Regions from separate parts of the Priestia sp. D3YE.R1 genome, predicted to be linked through region 3. Evidence: riboswitches for the same ligand, from Rfam matches in the RefSeq annotation. Region 3 holds a riboswitch; each other region holds the start of a gene.

Region 1 (4,586 bases), on a different contig from region 3:
ATATTTTTCACCGTGCTGTTTGACTGCATGAGTATAAAGTTCTTCATACGTCCATACGTTCACTTCAAGAGATGAACCCTCCATTCCCGCAGCATACTGCCTAGCGGCTTTATTATAATGTTTTTTTACATTCAAAGCCGCTTTGTGAGCCGATTTCAACAGCAGATCTGTCACCTCTTTAAGAGAGCGGTTTAACATAAATAAATTAAACAATACAACGGCAGAGTGCGGAACTTGAACTGAATACTCTTCTTTTAAATCTTTTTGTATCAGCACCGTAGGAGGTGGACTCGTTTCATCTCTTACTTTTTCGCAAAAATCAACGTTTAATTCTATTTCTTTTGTTAAATAAGAAGCTAGTAAATTAGCATTCAAACCAGCTAGCGGTTCCCCTACGTGAGTTTCTTTTCCATAACACAAGAAGCTTGGCATGATCTTGCCAATCGATCCTGAGTACACATAATTCGTTTGATCTCCAGGATAGCGGCTGAACACTGGTTCTGCATTTAGCATGAGAGAAAAATCCAGCTGATGTTTGCGCGCAAGTTCTAAAAGAACAGGCACTGCTTTTCTCATTCCGAGCGAATTTACTTCTTCATCTGGCACTGACAGCAGCAGGATGTTTCCGTCAAACTCCCCGTTGCATGCTCGTTCAATCATACTGATATGCAGGGCAATGCCTGCTTTCATGTCCATCGTTCCTCGGCCAAAAAGCCAGTCTCCTTTTATCATATCTTTTTGTACGTGCGCCGGAACTTGTTCCATATGGTTATAAAAAGTACTCGTTAACGTATCAGCGTGAAAAGCATCCTTTTTCCACTGTCCATAATCTTGTACATCCACTACATCGTAATGACTTACTAATACAACTGTTTTATTCTTATTTTTCCCTTCAACAAAAGCTGTGACAATCGATCGCCCATCTCCTGTTGAATGAAGCTCGACTTGCTCGTTTTTGTGAAAGTAAGGCAGCTTCAATAAATAAGACGCTATCGATTCAGCCATTTCCACTTCTGCCATCGTTCCTGTCACGCTAGGTATAGAAACCAATTCGCTTACAAGCTTCTTTAACTGTTCTTTTGTTTGATACAAAGATGTTTTGTTCGACATACCCTTCATCTCTTTCCTTTTTCTAAATTTTCCATCAAACAAAACGATTCGTCAATCCCTTTGACAGAGACCCTTTCATTCTATCCCTATGTATCATAGTATGCGCTGCCTTGACGCACATGATAAAAAAAGAGTGCGCGGCTAGGGCTAGCACCGCACACTCTTTTTTTACTTTTCGTCATCTTCTAAAAAGTCTAGGATACGATCAATAAGCTGTTCGCTTCCTGCATCGTTCCCATGTTCAAGAGACATTTCCATTTCAATGCTCCTTTCATAAAATATTCTTGTTTTATAACATACCACAATTCATTTCGAATGTAACCTTTAATTTGTGTAAAAATTTCGACAATTTATGATTAATTTTAAAACTTAGTGAGTAATGATTATACCCACCAGATTCTTCGATTGTCAAAAAACATGCTTTCTATTTAAAAACACTTTAAAAATAGAGGCGCGAGAAGACTTCTATAACAGACAGCCTACTCGCTCAAGCTTGGAACAGCATGATGAATAAATTTCTAGTTCATTTGCTTTTTGTACATCTTTAATATCTATGCCTACAGCATATGTACGAACTTGGTTTTCGACCACAATTTCGTAAAATGTTTCTAATTCACGATAAGCTACTTCATAATGCTTTCCTAATAATTTCACGGCTTCCTTTAATGCTTTCTCTCCTGTATGTGCTGCTACTGCTGTATGACTCATAAAACCCTCTCCTTTTAGAAAAATAAAAAAAACTCATTTTGCTTTGATGCAAAATGAGTTTTTCACCCGTTTTATCACCCAAAGCACATGCTTTGCTGGTAGGAGCACCTTACATTCGTAGGTTGCTGTGGAGTCAAAGAGCCAGATCTCTCGTCCACTCGTGATAACTTTTTAATTTAAAATTTATTTTATCAAACAATTTCATCCGCGTAAATAGAAAAATAAAAATATTTTAATTTTTCGGGTAATGGAATGAATTCAAAAAATGAAAACTTAGATTAGCAAAATAAGAAGCTGCTACAAGTAACGCCTCTTCATTTAATGAAAAAGAAGGATGGTGCCATTCATATTCTCCAGCTGTACCCATCCATACAAAAAATCCTGGTACATGCTGCTGATATACGGCAAAATCTTCTCCTCCAGGCGATTGTTCAGCTTCTACGACTTGATAACTAAGATCCTCTGCAGCGTTAATAGCCAGTTTTTCCAGCGTATCATCATTGTTTACTACAGGAAGATATGGATACCATTTAACGTCTACTGAAGCCCCGAAAGCTGCTCCAATCCCTTCAGCAGTTCGTTTCATAAGAGCCGGTATTTTTTCTCTCGCTTCTTCTTGAAAGGTACGCACCGTTCCTTCAAGCGTTACTTTGTCAGGAATGACGTTCCACGAGCTCCCTCCATGAATTTGAGTTATGCTGACAACAACATTTTGAAATGGGCTGAGATTACGGCTGACAATGGTTTGTAAACTAGTCACGATTTGACCAGCAGCAGCAATCGGATCTACTGTTTTTTCTGGAATACCCGCGTGACCTCCTACTCCTTTGACGTCAATTTCAAAACGATCAACACTTGCCATTAAAGGTCCCGATTTGATACCAATGGTTCCTACAGGAAGATCCGGTTTGTTATGCATCCCAAATATCGCTTCTACTCCGTCGAGCACACCTTTTTCAACTAGCATTTTTGCCCCGGAAGCCGTTTCTTCGGCCGGTTGAAAGATAAATCGAACCGTACCGCAAAGCTCCTGCTGACGTTCTTTAAGAAGAATGGCTGCTCCGATTATAGAAGCCGTATGAAAATCATGGCCGCATGCGTGCATAACACCGTTTACTTTAGATGCAAATGGCAGATTGGTTTTTTCTTCAATTGGCAGCGCATCAATATCAGCTCGAATTGCGATAGTAGGTCCCGGCTTTCCTCCCGCGATTTCCGCTACTGCTCCTACGTCTAATTGGAATACATCTGCTATAGAAATATCATAGTGCTTTAACCACTTTTTAATACGTTTAGTTGTTTCATATTCTTTCATTGAAAGCTCTGGAAACCGGTGCAGCTCACGGCGTATGTCTATCAGCGTATTTAGTAGTAATTGATCTGTCATATTTATCACTCTTTCACATTTCTTAATTTGGAGAACTTCTCTATCTTTTACGATAAAGAGGGTACCTCATTGAGTTTTTTATAAAGAAATACGGTCGTATAGTCTTCTGCAAGGTGCTTTTCTTTAGCTTGAACATATCCTTTTCGTTCATACATTTCAACTAACCAAGGATGTTCTTTTGCTGTTCCTAAAGACACACCTGGTGATTTAAACGTATTTTTTATTACCTCTTCCTCTACTAGACGCAGCAGCTTAGATCCAACGCCTTGCCTGGCAAACGACGGGTCTACTGCAAACCACCAAAGATGCGGAACAGCAAACAGACCTGGATGTTCTCCCAAGGCATTCGTATCGACACAGTAGCAGCGATTCTTTTCTCTTCTTCATATACATAGCAAAGGTTTTGAGAAATATTTTTCTTAACGAGAGCAAGATCAGCAGTAGCTGCTAAGAAAGGAATGCCTAGCTCTCGAATAGGCTTATATGCTTGTAGAGTTAAGTTCAATAAGCTATCTGCGTCTTCATTTGTTGCCAAACGGAATTCATTTTTCATCTCTTCGTCTCCTTATGTAGTGCTTAAATATTTTATTTAACTTATAAGTTTACTAAGAATTAAAAAAGACAGACTGCCGCCTTGCGTACTCACTATACAGCTGCTTTTATAACGTGTCAATTCTATTTATCGTTTTCTATAAAGGGTATAAATAAAACAAATACACGTAGAAAACTGCGCGTATTACGTACATATCAAGATAGACTTCAGGACTCACTTACCGTAGATTTTAAATTAGCGGCCAACGTCACAAGTTCTTCTATAGATGCTAACTCCTCTTGTGAAGCCGCAGCTACTTCTTCAGCGTAAGCAGCTGCTTGTTTAGCAACCTCCGAAAGGGCCATGACAGACTCCATTACCTTGAACGAATACCCATCAATTTCTCCTGTTGCCTTTGTCATTTTGTTCATTTGTTCTTGAGCGGCAAAGACATCTTCCATAATTGTGGAAAACTGTTGCGTTACATCTTCGACAGTGGAAATACCAAGCGTGACTTCTTCCGTATTGATTTCCATGTTTTGATAAGCCAGCTTTGCCTGTGCTTCAATTTCTTTTAACAGATGACTGATTTGTATAGCGGACGTTTTAGATTCTTCCGCTAGCTTACGTACTTCCCCTGCTACTACAGCAAAACCTTTCCCATGTTCTCCAGCCCTTGCAGCTTCAATAGCAGCATTAAGTGCAAGAAGATTTGTTTGTTCAGCAATTCTTGTAATTGTATTAATAATGCGGCCAATTTCTGTGGAACGGTCTTCGAGCCCCTTTACTTCACTAGTGGATATCTTAACTGTTTCATAGATTTTATTCATTTGATCCGTCACCTCTTTC
Region 2 (4,586 bases), on a different contig from region 3:
GAATATCAAGTTGAAATGAATAAGGCAAATTGGAAAGGGCAAGATGAGTAGAAACAAGCATAAACGTAAGTACGCATCCTCCTATTACGGCCCCTTTTTTAATCACGCTCCTATCTTTCACGGAACTTCCTAATGGAACCAAAACGGCCTGAGCCAAAGCTAGATTTAGGGAAATGTATAAAAAGGGACTAACCGCCCACTTCCACTGTGTGACGAGCGTTAAATCCGGCTTCGTTTGAATCAGTGAGAAATAGCTGATATTTGGCACAAAAATGATAAAAGCAAATGAAAGCATCATCGGGACAACAAGAGAATTAACCATTAAAATACCGTTAATTCCCCTTGCGATAAATATATAAGTTAAAACAATTGTAAAAATCATCCCAACAGGAGGCCACAGCCCGAACTGTTCTTTTCCTATTGCCCCCGTACTCGCTAGCATGACTGAAGTTACTCCAAATAAAATGACAATCATTACACCGTTTACAACTTTTCCAAGCACATCACCAAATAAATATGTATTAAGCTGCTGATAAGAAGAAGCCCCAATTGCGTGCGAAAGCAGCATCATTTTCGAACCTAGCCAAATAAAAAACAAGCCGCTGACCAAAATTCCAACCATTCCAAGTTCCCCGTACTGTGTAAAAAATTGAACGATTTCCTTGCCTGTTGCAAAACCGGCTCCTACAACGGTGCCTACATACGTAGCAGCAACCTGCAGCGTGAGTTTCCACCTTTTCATGCCCATCACCCTTCTACCCTTCATAGTTCACTATATGTAGAAGCGATAAAAAAAAGACGAGCCTTTTTACGTATAAATCGACGCATCTCCCAGCGCTGGTGCCTTTTCGTTTATTTTTTATTTTTCATTTTCTTTTTGTATTTCTCACAAAAAACTCCTTAACCCCTAACATAACAGTCATTTTCAAACAAAATATACGGATATTTTCCCTTTAGCTTTTAAATTTTCCTCAATATTTGCTGGAAATTCACAATTTACTGTTGTATAATTTCTAAAAATCAGATAAATTATTAAATAAGTATTCTTTCTATTTAAAAAAATATGTTTCAATTATATACAATTGATTCTTATCATGAGAGGTGGAGGGACTGGCCCTTTGAAACCTCAGCAACCAGTCGTTAGAGACATGGTGCTAAATCCAGCAAGCAATTTATTGCTTGGAAGATAAGAAGGCGAAAAAAGTCTTCTTCTTAAGAAGACTTTTTCTATTTTATCGGCATATTGCATAAAACGAATCACTCGTGAAATAGAAGCGGAACAATTTAAGGAGGTTTTGACATGGGGTTACTTGAAGATTTAAAGTCTAAAATTTTAATTGGGGATGGTGCCACTGGTACCCTCCTTTACTCACACGGTATTGACAGCTGCTTTGAAGAACTAAACATCACCAAACCAGAAGAGGTTTCTCGTATTCACAGAGCCTATGTAGAAGCTGGTGCAAACGTTATTCAAACAAATACGTACGCTGCTAATTATCAAAAACTTGCCCGTTATGGATTAGAAGATTCAGTCAAAGATATCAATGTTGCTGGTGTAAAATTAGCGAAACAAGCTGCAAAAGATCAGGCTTACGTAGTTGGTACACTCGGCGGAATTCGTTCTTTCCAAAAAAACGCTATTAGTTTAGAAGAGGTTAAGCGAAGCATTCGTGAACAAATGTTTTGGCTTTTAAATGAAGGCGTGGATGGCCTTTTATTTGAAACATACTATGATTTTGAAGAATTAAAGACCGTTCTTACCCTGGCGAGAAAAGAAACGGATAAGCCTATTATTACCCACGTTTCCCTGCATGATATCGGCGTACTGCAAGATGGCCGTCCTTTAGCAGATGCATTAAAAGAATTAGAAGAGTTAGGAGCAGATGTTGTCGGACTTAACTGCCGTTTAGGTCCTTATCATATGATTCAGTCTCTTGAAGAAGTACCGCTTCCCGATCGTGCTTTCTTATCTGCTTACCCTAACGCCAGCCTTCCGGCGTATGTGGAAGGAAAGCTGGAATATGAAACGAATGAAGACTACTTTGTAGAAAGCGCGCGTTTATTCCGCGAACAAGGGGTTCGCTTAATTGGAGGATGCTGCGGTACAACACCAGCTCACGTACGCGCAATGTCGTCTGCTTTAAAAGACCTGCCTCCGATTACAAGCAAAGTCGTTAAAATGAGACCAGCCGTTACGGTTCAAGAGCGTGAGCAGCAGGATAAACCTCATATGCACGAAATTGTGAAGAAACGCCGCTCGGTTATCGTTGAGCTAGATCCTCCTAAACAGCTTGGTCCGACGAAATTTTTAGAAGGCGCAAAAGCACTTGATAAAGTCGGAGTAGATGCTATTACATTAGCTGATAATTCTCTAGCCTCACCTCGCATCAGCAACTTAGCAATGGCAACACTGATGCAGCAAGAAACAAAAGCACGACCGCTTATTCATATTACCTGTCGCGACCGAAATTTAATTGGACTTCAGTCTCATTTAATGGGACTTCATACGTTAGGAATGAATCAAGTGCTTGCAATTACCGGTGATCCGTCAAAAGTTGGCGATTTCCCTGGCGCCACTTCGGTCTACGATTTATCTTCATTTGACTTGATTAGTTTAATTGCTCAGTTTAATGAAGGACTATCTTATTCCGGCAAACCGCTTGGTCAAAAAACCAATTTTTCCATTGCAGCTGCCTTTAACCCAAACGTGCGTCACTTAGACCGAGCCGTTCAGCGTTTGGAAAAGAAAATCGACTGCGGGGCTCACTATTTCATTACTCAACCTCTCTATTCAACTAAGCAAATTGAAGAGGTATATGAAGCAACCAAACATTTAACAACACCGGTATACATCGGGATCATGCCGTTAACAAGCGCAAGAAATGCTCGATTTATTCACCATGAAGTACCTGGAATTAAATTATCAGAAGATATTCTAGAACGCATGGACGCAACGGGAAATGACCGGATTCGCGGCGAAGTCGAAGGCCTTGCGATTGCAAAAAACTTAATTGATACAGCATATGAGTTATTTGACGGTATTTACTTAATTACGCCGTTTATGCGCTATGAAATGACCGAAATTCTAACACGCTATATTCATGACAAGCAACTCGTTACATCAGAAAGGAAGATATAAATGAGCTCACTTATCGAACAACAACTAAAGAAGCGAATACTCGTCATCGATGGAGCAATGGGAACGATGATTCAAGATGCTGATTTAACCGCTGAAGATTTTGGCGGCGAAGAATATGAAGGCTGTAACGAATATTTGACCCGTACAGCGCCTCATGTGATTCAGCGCATTCATGAAGAGTACTTTGCAGCAGGTGCTGACATCATTGAAACCAATACGTTTGGCTCAACATCTACCGTACTTGATGAATACGATTTAGGCCACTTGGCGTATGAATTGAATATCGAAGCTGTGAAGCTTGCTTGTGCAGCCCGCGATAAATATTCAACTCCCGAATGGCCTAGGTTCGTAGCTGGAGCTATCGGTCCTACCACTAAAACTCTCTCTGTTACCGGAGGTATTACATTCCCTGAGCTAGTAGAATCGTACGAAGAGCAAGTTCGGGGTTTGTTAGACGGCGGCGTTGACTTACTTCTAGTCGAAACCTGCCAAGACATGCTGAACGTAAAAGCCGCATTTTTAGGTATTACAGCGGCGTTTGAAAAACTAAAAATAGAAGTTCCGATTATGATTTCAGGAACAATTGAGCCTATGGGAACAACTCTCGCTGGTCAAGATATCGAATCTTTTTACTTATCACTGGAACACATGAAGCCTCTTTCAGTCGGACTTAACTGCGCGACAGGCCCTGAATTTATGACAGATCATATTCGCTCTCTTTCAAACCTAGCTACTTCAGCAGTTAGCTGTTATCCAAACGCTGGACTTCCGGATGAAGAAGGCAATTATCATGAATCCCCTGAGCTGCTTGCTCAAAAAATTAAAGGGTTTGCTGATAAAGGCTGGCTGAACTTTGTAGGCGGATGCTGTGGTACAACGCCTGCTCATATTAAAGCACTGGTTGAAGCGGTAAAAGAGGTTGCGCCTCGTTCGCTTGATCGCTCCGAGCATAACCATGCTGTCACCGGTATTGAACCACTTGTATATGACGATTCTATGCGCCCTCTTTTTGTGGGAGAACGTACGAATGTAATCGGTTCTCGCAAGTTCAAGCGTCTGATTGCGGAAGGAAAAATTGAAGAAGCATCTGAAATTGCGCGTGCTCAAGTTAAAAATGGTGCTCACGTTATCGATATTTGCTTAGCAGATCCAGACCGTGAAGAAATGGAAGACATGGAGGAATTTATTCAAGAAGTTGTAAAAAAAGTGAAGGTTCCTCTTGTAATCGATTCAACCGACGAGAAAGTTATTGAAAAAGCTTTAACGTACTCACAAGGTAAGGTTATTATTAACTCCATTAACCTAGAAGATGGTGAAGAGCGTTTTGATGCAATCTTACCGCTAGTAAAAAAATTCGGTGCAGCTCTGGTTGTCGGTACAATCGATGAAACAGGCATGGCCGTTACTGCAGAACGAAAAGTAGAGATTGCTAAACGCTCACATGATT
Region 3 (4,586 bases):
TTGTAGTGGTGGGAGCAAAATCACCGTACCCTATAGTAGAGATTGTAATAATAACCCACCAAATTCCTTCAAACACATTCCCAAACGTTTGCGGCTCTAAGAAATGTATAAGCATGCCAAAAAGTAAAACAAGGCAGCCGATAATAAAAAGAAGCCGCACTAAAATAGAACGACGAAAAAGTCGAAATAATAGCCATTCCATCATAAAAAAACCTCCAGTGATTAGTCATAGCCACAGTATGACCATTTTTTACTGAAGGTATAAGATATCTTTATCTTTTTACTTCGTAATATTCAATCCATTCTTTGTCTGGACCGTAGAAAAATAAGTATCTTGCTCCATTTGGCAAAGTTACAATGTTTTCTTCCACAAATGAAACGCCTGCTGATTTTAAACGCTCAAACTCCTCTTCAATTCCGTCTACTGCCAGCGCAAAATGATGAACTTTACCTTCATTCGGTAAGCTTGAGTTATACCCTTGAATTAACTCTACGATTACATTGCCTTCTAAGCCTAGAAAAGCTAGCTTCAAAGACGGATCGGTATGTGGTAGTGTTTCGATGAGCTCTAATCCCACTTTTTGTGTATAAAACTCAATAGATTCTTCTATATTCTTTACTTGAACGCCTACATGTTCAAATTTTAAAATTGCCATATGCATCACCCGTATCTATAGTATGTAAAAACTATGAAATATATTAAAGAGAAAGGATAGAGAAGTCAAGATAGGGCTGCTTATCAGGAAAGAGCCCTTAAATCATATTTTTGCTGGAGTGAATAGGATAGAGGCTTCCATCAAGAGCAAACGAAATTTTACCTGTTTCTTCGGATACAACTAAAATTAATGCATCCGATTTTTCCGACATTCCAATGGCTGCACGGTGACGTGTTCCCAATTTTTTGTTCGTTGAAATAATAGACGAGAGAGGTAAAACATTAGCAGCTGAAATAAGCTGATTATTTCTAATTAGGACGGCTCCGTCATGTAAGGGTGTCCCTGGATAGAACAGTGTCTCAACTAGCGTAGCGCTGACAGGAGCTTGAATAGGTATTCCTTTTTGAATAAGAGGATCTACATTTTGTTCCCGTTCAATGACAATTAAGGCGCCATGACGTTTCTCAGAGAGGTTATGAATAGCTAAGGACAGAGCAGCATATTCAAATGTATAAGGCGATAAGTAATGACGCAAGTAATAAGAGGCGGCCGTAGCTTGAACATCTTGAAATAACCTTCTCATCTCCTCAAAATCACATAGGATACAATGATCACTCGTGTCTAAATGTTTAATTAAATTAGAGGCTTCAGTTGAAATCTGCTGTAAATATGTTTGCACATTATTTTTAATTGTATCGTCTAATTGAAAGGATTGTCTCTCCATCGTATATAGCTCCTATCTGTCAGTCAGTGTTATCTGTAATGTGTGCTAATGCGGATGAATTATCCGTAAAGCTTATAAATCCGTTATTAATTTTATAGAGAGGTTTTGCATTTTATTTAGTAAGAGAACATCAAAAGTTGGAGAAAAAAGAAAGCGTTTTATAAACTGATATGTTCACATTTGGGTTAAATTTACATATGTTGTTTTAAATAAAAGTATAGATATTTCTGTGAATTTAAAGTATAGTTTTCTTATCGGATATATGATTTTTAATGTTGACAAATATTCTAAATATGCTAAAATTTTTAAAAAATGCTTATCAAGAGTGGTGGAGGGATCTGGCCCGCTGAACCCCGGCAACCTGCTTAGCAAGGTGCTAATTCCAGCAAAGTGTGTATCATTTTGAAAGATAAGGTGAAAATCTATTGCCTACCCAGTCTTTCAATACGGAAGACTTTTTATTTTGATATAGCGCAAGCGATAATTTGAGTAGGGAAACTAGTGACTGTAACCCCCGACTTAATACAAATCTTTGAACACGTCGAAGCAAAGTAAGAAGTAAATAGTTTCGCTGACTAGACACACTAGAGGCGGTTTTATCCAATTCTAGTGGGTAAAACCGTCTTTTTTTATTGGATAACGCGGATAACTAAGAATTGGAGTGAAGAAAATGGCAGACTTATATACGTACGAAAACTGGAATGATACATTTCCAGAGTTCGACAGTGAAGATGAAACAAAAGGAGCCCTTTCAGCATTGCAGTGGGCGTATGATACCTACGGAGATTCAATCATTTATGCATCAAGCTTTGGGATCGAAGGGATCGTGTTAATTGATTTAATTTCAAAAGTGAAAAAAGATGCTGAAATTGTCTTTTTAGATACGGGCGTTCATTTTAAAGAAACATATGAAGTGATTGATGCAATTAAAGAACGCTTTCCTGATTTGCGTATTCATATTAAAAAACCGGATTTAACGCTTGCAGAACAAGCCGAGAAACATGGAGATGAGCTTTGGAAGAGTCAGCCTAACCTATGCTGTCAAATTCGAAAAATCATCCCGCTAAGGGAATCTCTTGCTCCTTATGATGCGTGGATTTCTGGTTTGAGACGCGAGCAGTCTGAATCTCGTGCCAACACGAATTATTTTAATAAAGATGAGAAATTCAAGAAAGTTAAAGTCTGCCCGTTAATTCATTGGTCTTGGAAAGAGGTTTGGCGCTATGTGTATAAGCATGATTTACCATATAACAAACTTCATGATCAAGGATACCCAAGTATCGGCTGTGAGCCCTGTACCGCACCTGCCTACAATGTAGACGATTTACGTTCAGGAAGATGGGCAGGTACACAAAAAGTTGAATGCGGATTACACGAATCTTAAATACGAAAGAGCTGAATAAATGATGCTTTTATATGTTGCCTTTATCATTGCACTTTTTTTTGCAATGAATATTGGGGCAAGCGGTGCAGCAGCTGCTATGGGCGTTTCATACGGCTCCGGTGCGATTAAAAAGCGAAGAGTAGCCCTTTTCATCTGTGCTGTAGGTATTGTGCTCGGAGCCATTATCGGAGGCGGTGAGGTGGTAAAAACTATCAGTTCAGGTATCATACCTGAAAAATTGCTGTCAGTAGAATTAGTTATTATCATTCTGGCTGCTGCAACGCTGTCACTCTTTTTCGCAAATTTAATTGGTATCCCTCTATCAACAAGTGAAGTAACGGTTGGCTCAGTTGTTGGAGTAGGAGTAGCTTATCAATCTCTGTATGTGGAAAAACTTTTAGTTGTAATGTCTTTTTGGATTATTGTTCCGCTGGTTTCATTTGTCATTGCTTTTTTGATTGGAAAAGTGATGAAACGCAGAGCCTATAAAAAGGAAGCAGAGGGAAATTGGAAAAGAGTTTTAACGATTTTAGTTATAGCGACGGGATTCTTTGAAGCCTTCTCAGCTGGAATGAATAACGTGGCAAATGCTGTCGGTCCGCTGGTAGGAGCTGGATTAATGGATGCTACAACGGGTGTCATATCAGGAGGATTGGCAGTGGCGCTTGGAGCTCTTTTATTAGGAGGCCGAGTTATTGAAACAAACGGAAAAAAAATTACTCGCTATTCTGTAGGAGAAGGTTGTATTATCTCGGGTACTGGTGCTTCTCTTGTTACAGCAGCTTCACTTTTTGGTTTGCCAGTACCGCTTACACAGGTCACTACATCTTCTATTATTGGAATAGGGGCAGCGAAAACGGGATTTACGAAAGAACAGCGCGAAGTGGTCATTCAAATGTTAAAGGTTTGGGTGGTATCCCCTGTATTTTCACTCGTAATCTCATATGTTCTTGTGAAATTAGTACTTGAAAGCGACTTATATTCATTTGTGGTGCTAGCTAGTGGCTGCATTGCCACAGCAGGTGTTCTAAGCTTAGCTAGAACGACTAGAAGAAAAAGAGCAAGCTTGCAGTCGGAAAAAGAAAAAATGACTGCGTGATTCAAGTGCTTTTTATTATATTGCGTTAATTACTTAAGGAGGATTTTACAAAATGACAACAATTCAAGCACACGGTGGAGAATTAATTAATTTATATCAACCAACATATGACTACACTTCACTAACAAAAGAAATTGAAGTAGACAACATGGCCCTAAGTGATTTAGAACTAATTGGAATTGGTGCTTACAGCCCAATTACAGGGTTTTTAGGAGAGAAAGATTATCAATCAGTTGTTGAAAATATGCGTCTAGCAGATGGAACTGTATGGAGTATTCCTATTACTCTTCCCGTAACAGAAGAGCAAGCTAAAGAATTAAACATTGGCGACAAAGTAAAGCTAGTTCAAAGCGGTGTGACATATGGGGTTCTAGAAGTTTCTGAAGTATATACGCCAAATAAAGAAAAAGAAGCGGAAAATGTGTACCGCACAGCAGAACTTGCCCACCCTGGTGTGAAGAAAATGATGGAACGCCCAAATGTATATGTAGCAGGTCCAATCGTACTTGTAGAACGTACGCCTAAAACGCGTTTTGAAAAATATTATCTAGATCCGACTGAAACAAGAGCAGCATTTGAAGAGCGCGGTTGGAAAACGGTTGTTGGATTCCAAACTCGTAACCCTGTTCACCGTGCGCATGAATATATTCAAAAAACAGCATTAGAAATTGTAGACGGCCTGTTTTTAAATCCACTTGTAGGAGAAACAAAGTCAGATGATAT

What was found. Region 3 has a riboswitch for S-adenosylmethionine ahead of ACOZIR_RS23210 (phosphoadenylyl-sulfate reductase). Riboswitches for the same ligand answer to the same signal wherever they lie in the genome.
Region 1: it holds a riboswitch for S-adenosylmethionine, as region 3 does, so the genes downstream of both, ACOZIR_RS15295 (hypothetical protein) here and ACOZIR_RS23210 (phosphoadenylyl-sulfate reductase) in region 3, are expected to answer to the same signal.
Region 2: it holds a riboswitch for S-adenosylmethionine, as region 3 does, so the genes downstream of both, ACOZIR_RS15755 (bifunctional homocysteine S-methyltransferase/methylenetetrahydrofolate reductase) here and ACOZIR_RS23210 (phosphoadenylyl-sulfate reductase) in region 3, are expected to answer to the same signal.

The regions. Positions count from the first base shown of each region.
Region 1 is NZ_JBLTHW010000002.1:607,867-612,452, reverse strand. It holds gene ACOZIR_RS15300 (M20/M25/M40 family metallo-hydrolase) at 1-1,110, opposite strand, end outside; gene ACOZIR_RS15295 (hypothetical protein) at 1,576-1,818, opposite strand; SAM riboswitch class I at 1,887-1,988, opposite strand; gene ACOZIR_RS15290 (M20 peptidase aminoacylase family protein) at 2,051-3,205, opposite strand; partial or broken gene ACOZIR_RS15285 (GNAT family N-acetyltransferase) at 3,253-3,758, opposite strand; gene ACOZIR_RS15280 (methyl-accepting chemotaxis protein) at 3,965-4,586, opposite strand, start outside.
Region 2 is NZ_JBLTHW010000002.1:702,551-707,136, reverse strand. It holds gene ACOZIR_RS15760 (amino acid/polyamine transporter II) at 1-742, opposite strand, end outside; SAM riboswitch class I at 1,087-1,193, shown strand; gene ACOZIR_RS15755 (bifunctional homocysteine S-methyltransferase/methylenetetrahydrofolate reductase) at 1,301-3,139, shown strand; gene metH (methionine synthase) at 3,140-4,586, shown strand, end outside.
Region 3 is NZ_JBLTHW010000004.1:292,798-297,383, forward strand. It holds gene ACOZIR_RS23195 (potassium channel family protein) at 1-205, opposite strand, end outside; gene ACOZIR_RS23200 (VOC family protein) at 273-656, opposite strand; gene cdaS (sporulation-specific diadenylate cyclase CdaS) at 754-1,380, opposite strand; SAM riboswitch class I at 1,694-1,796, shown strand; gene ACOZIR_RS23210 (phosphoadenylyl-sulfate reductase) at 2,051-2,764, shown strand; gene ACOZIR_RS23215 (inorganic phosphate transporter) at 2,784-3,863, shown strand; gene sat (sulfate adenylyltransferase) at 3,916-4,586, shown strand, end outside.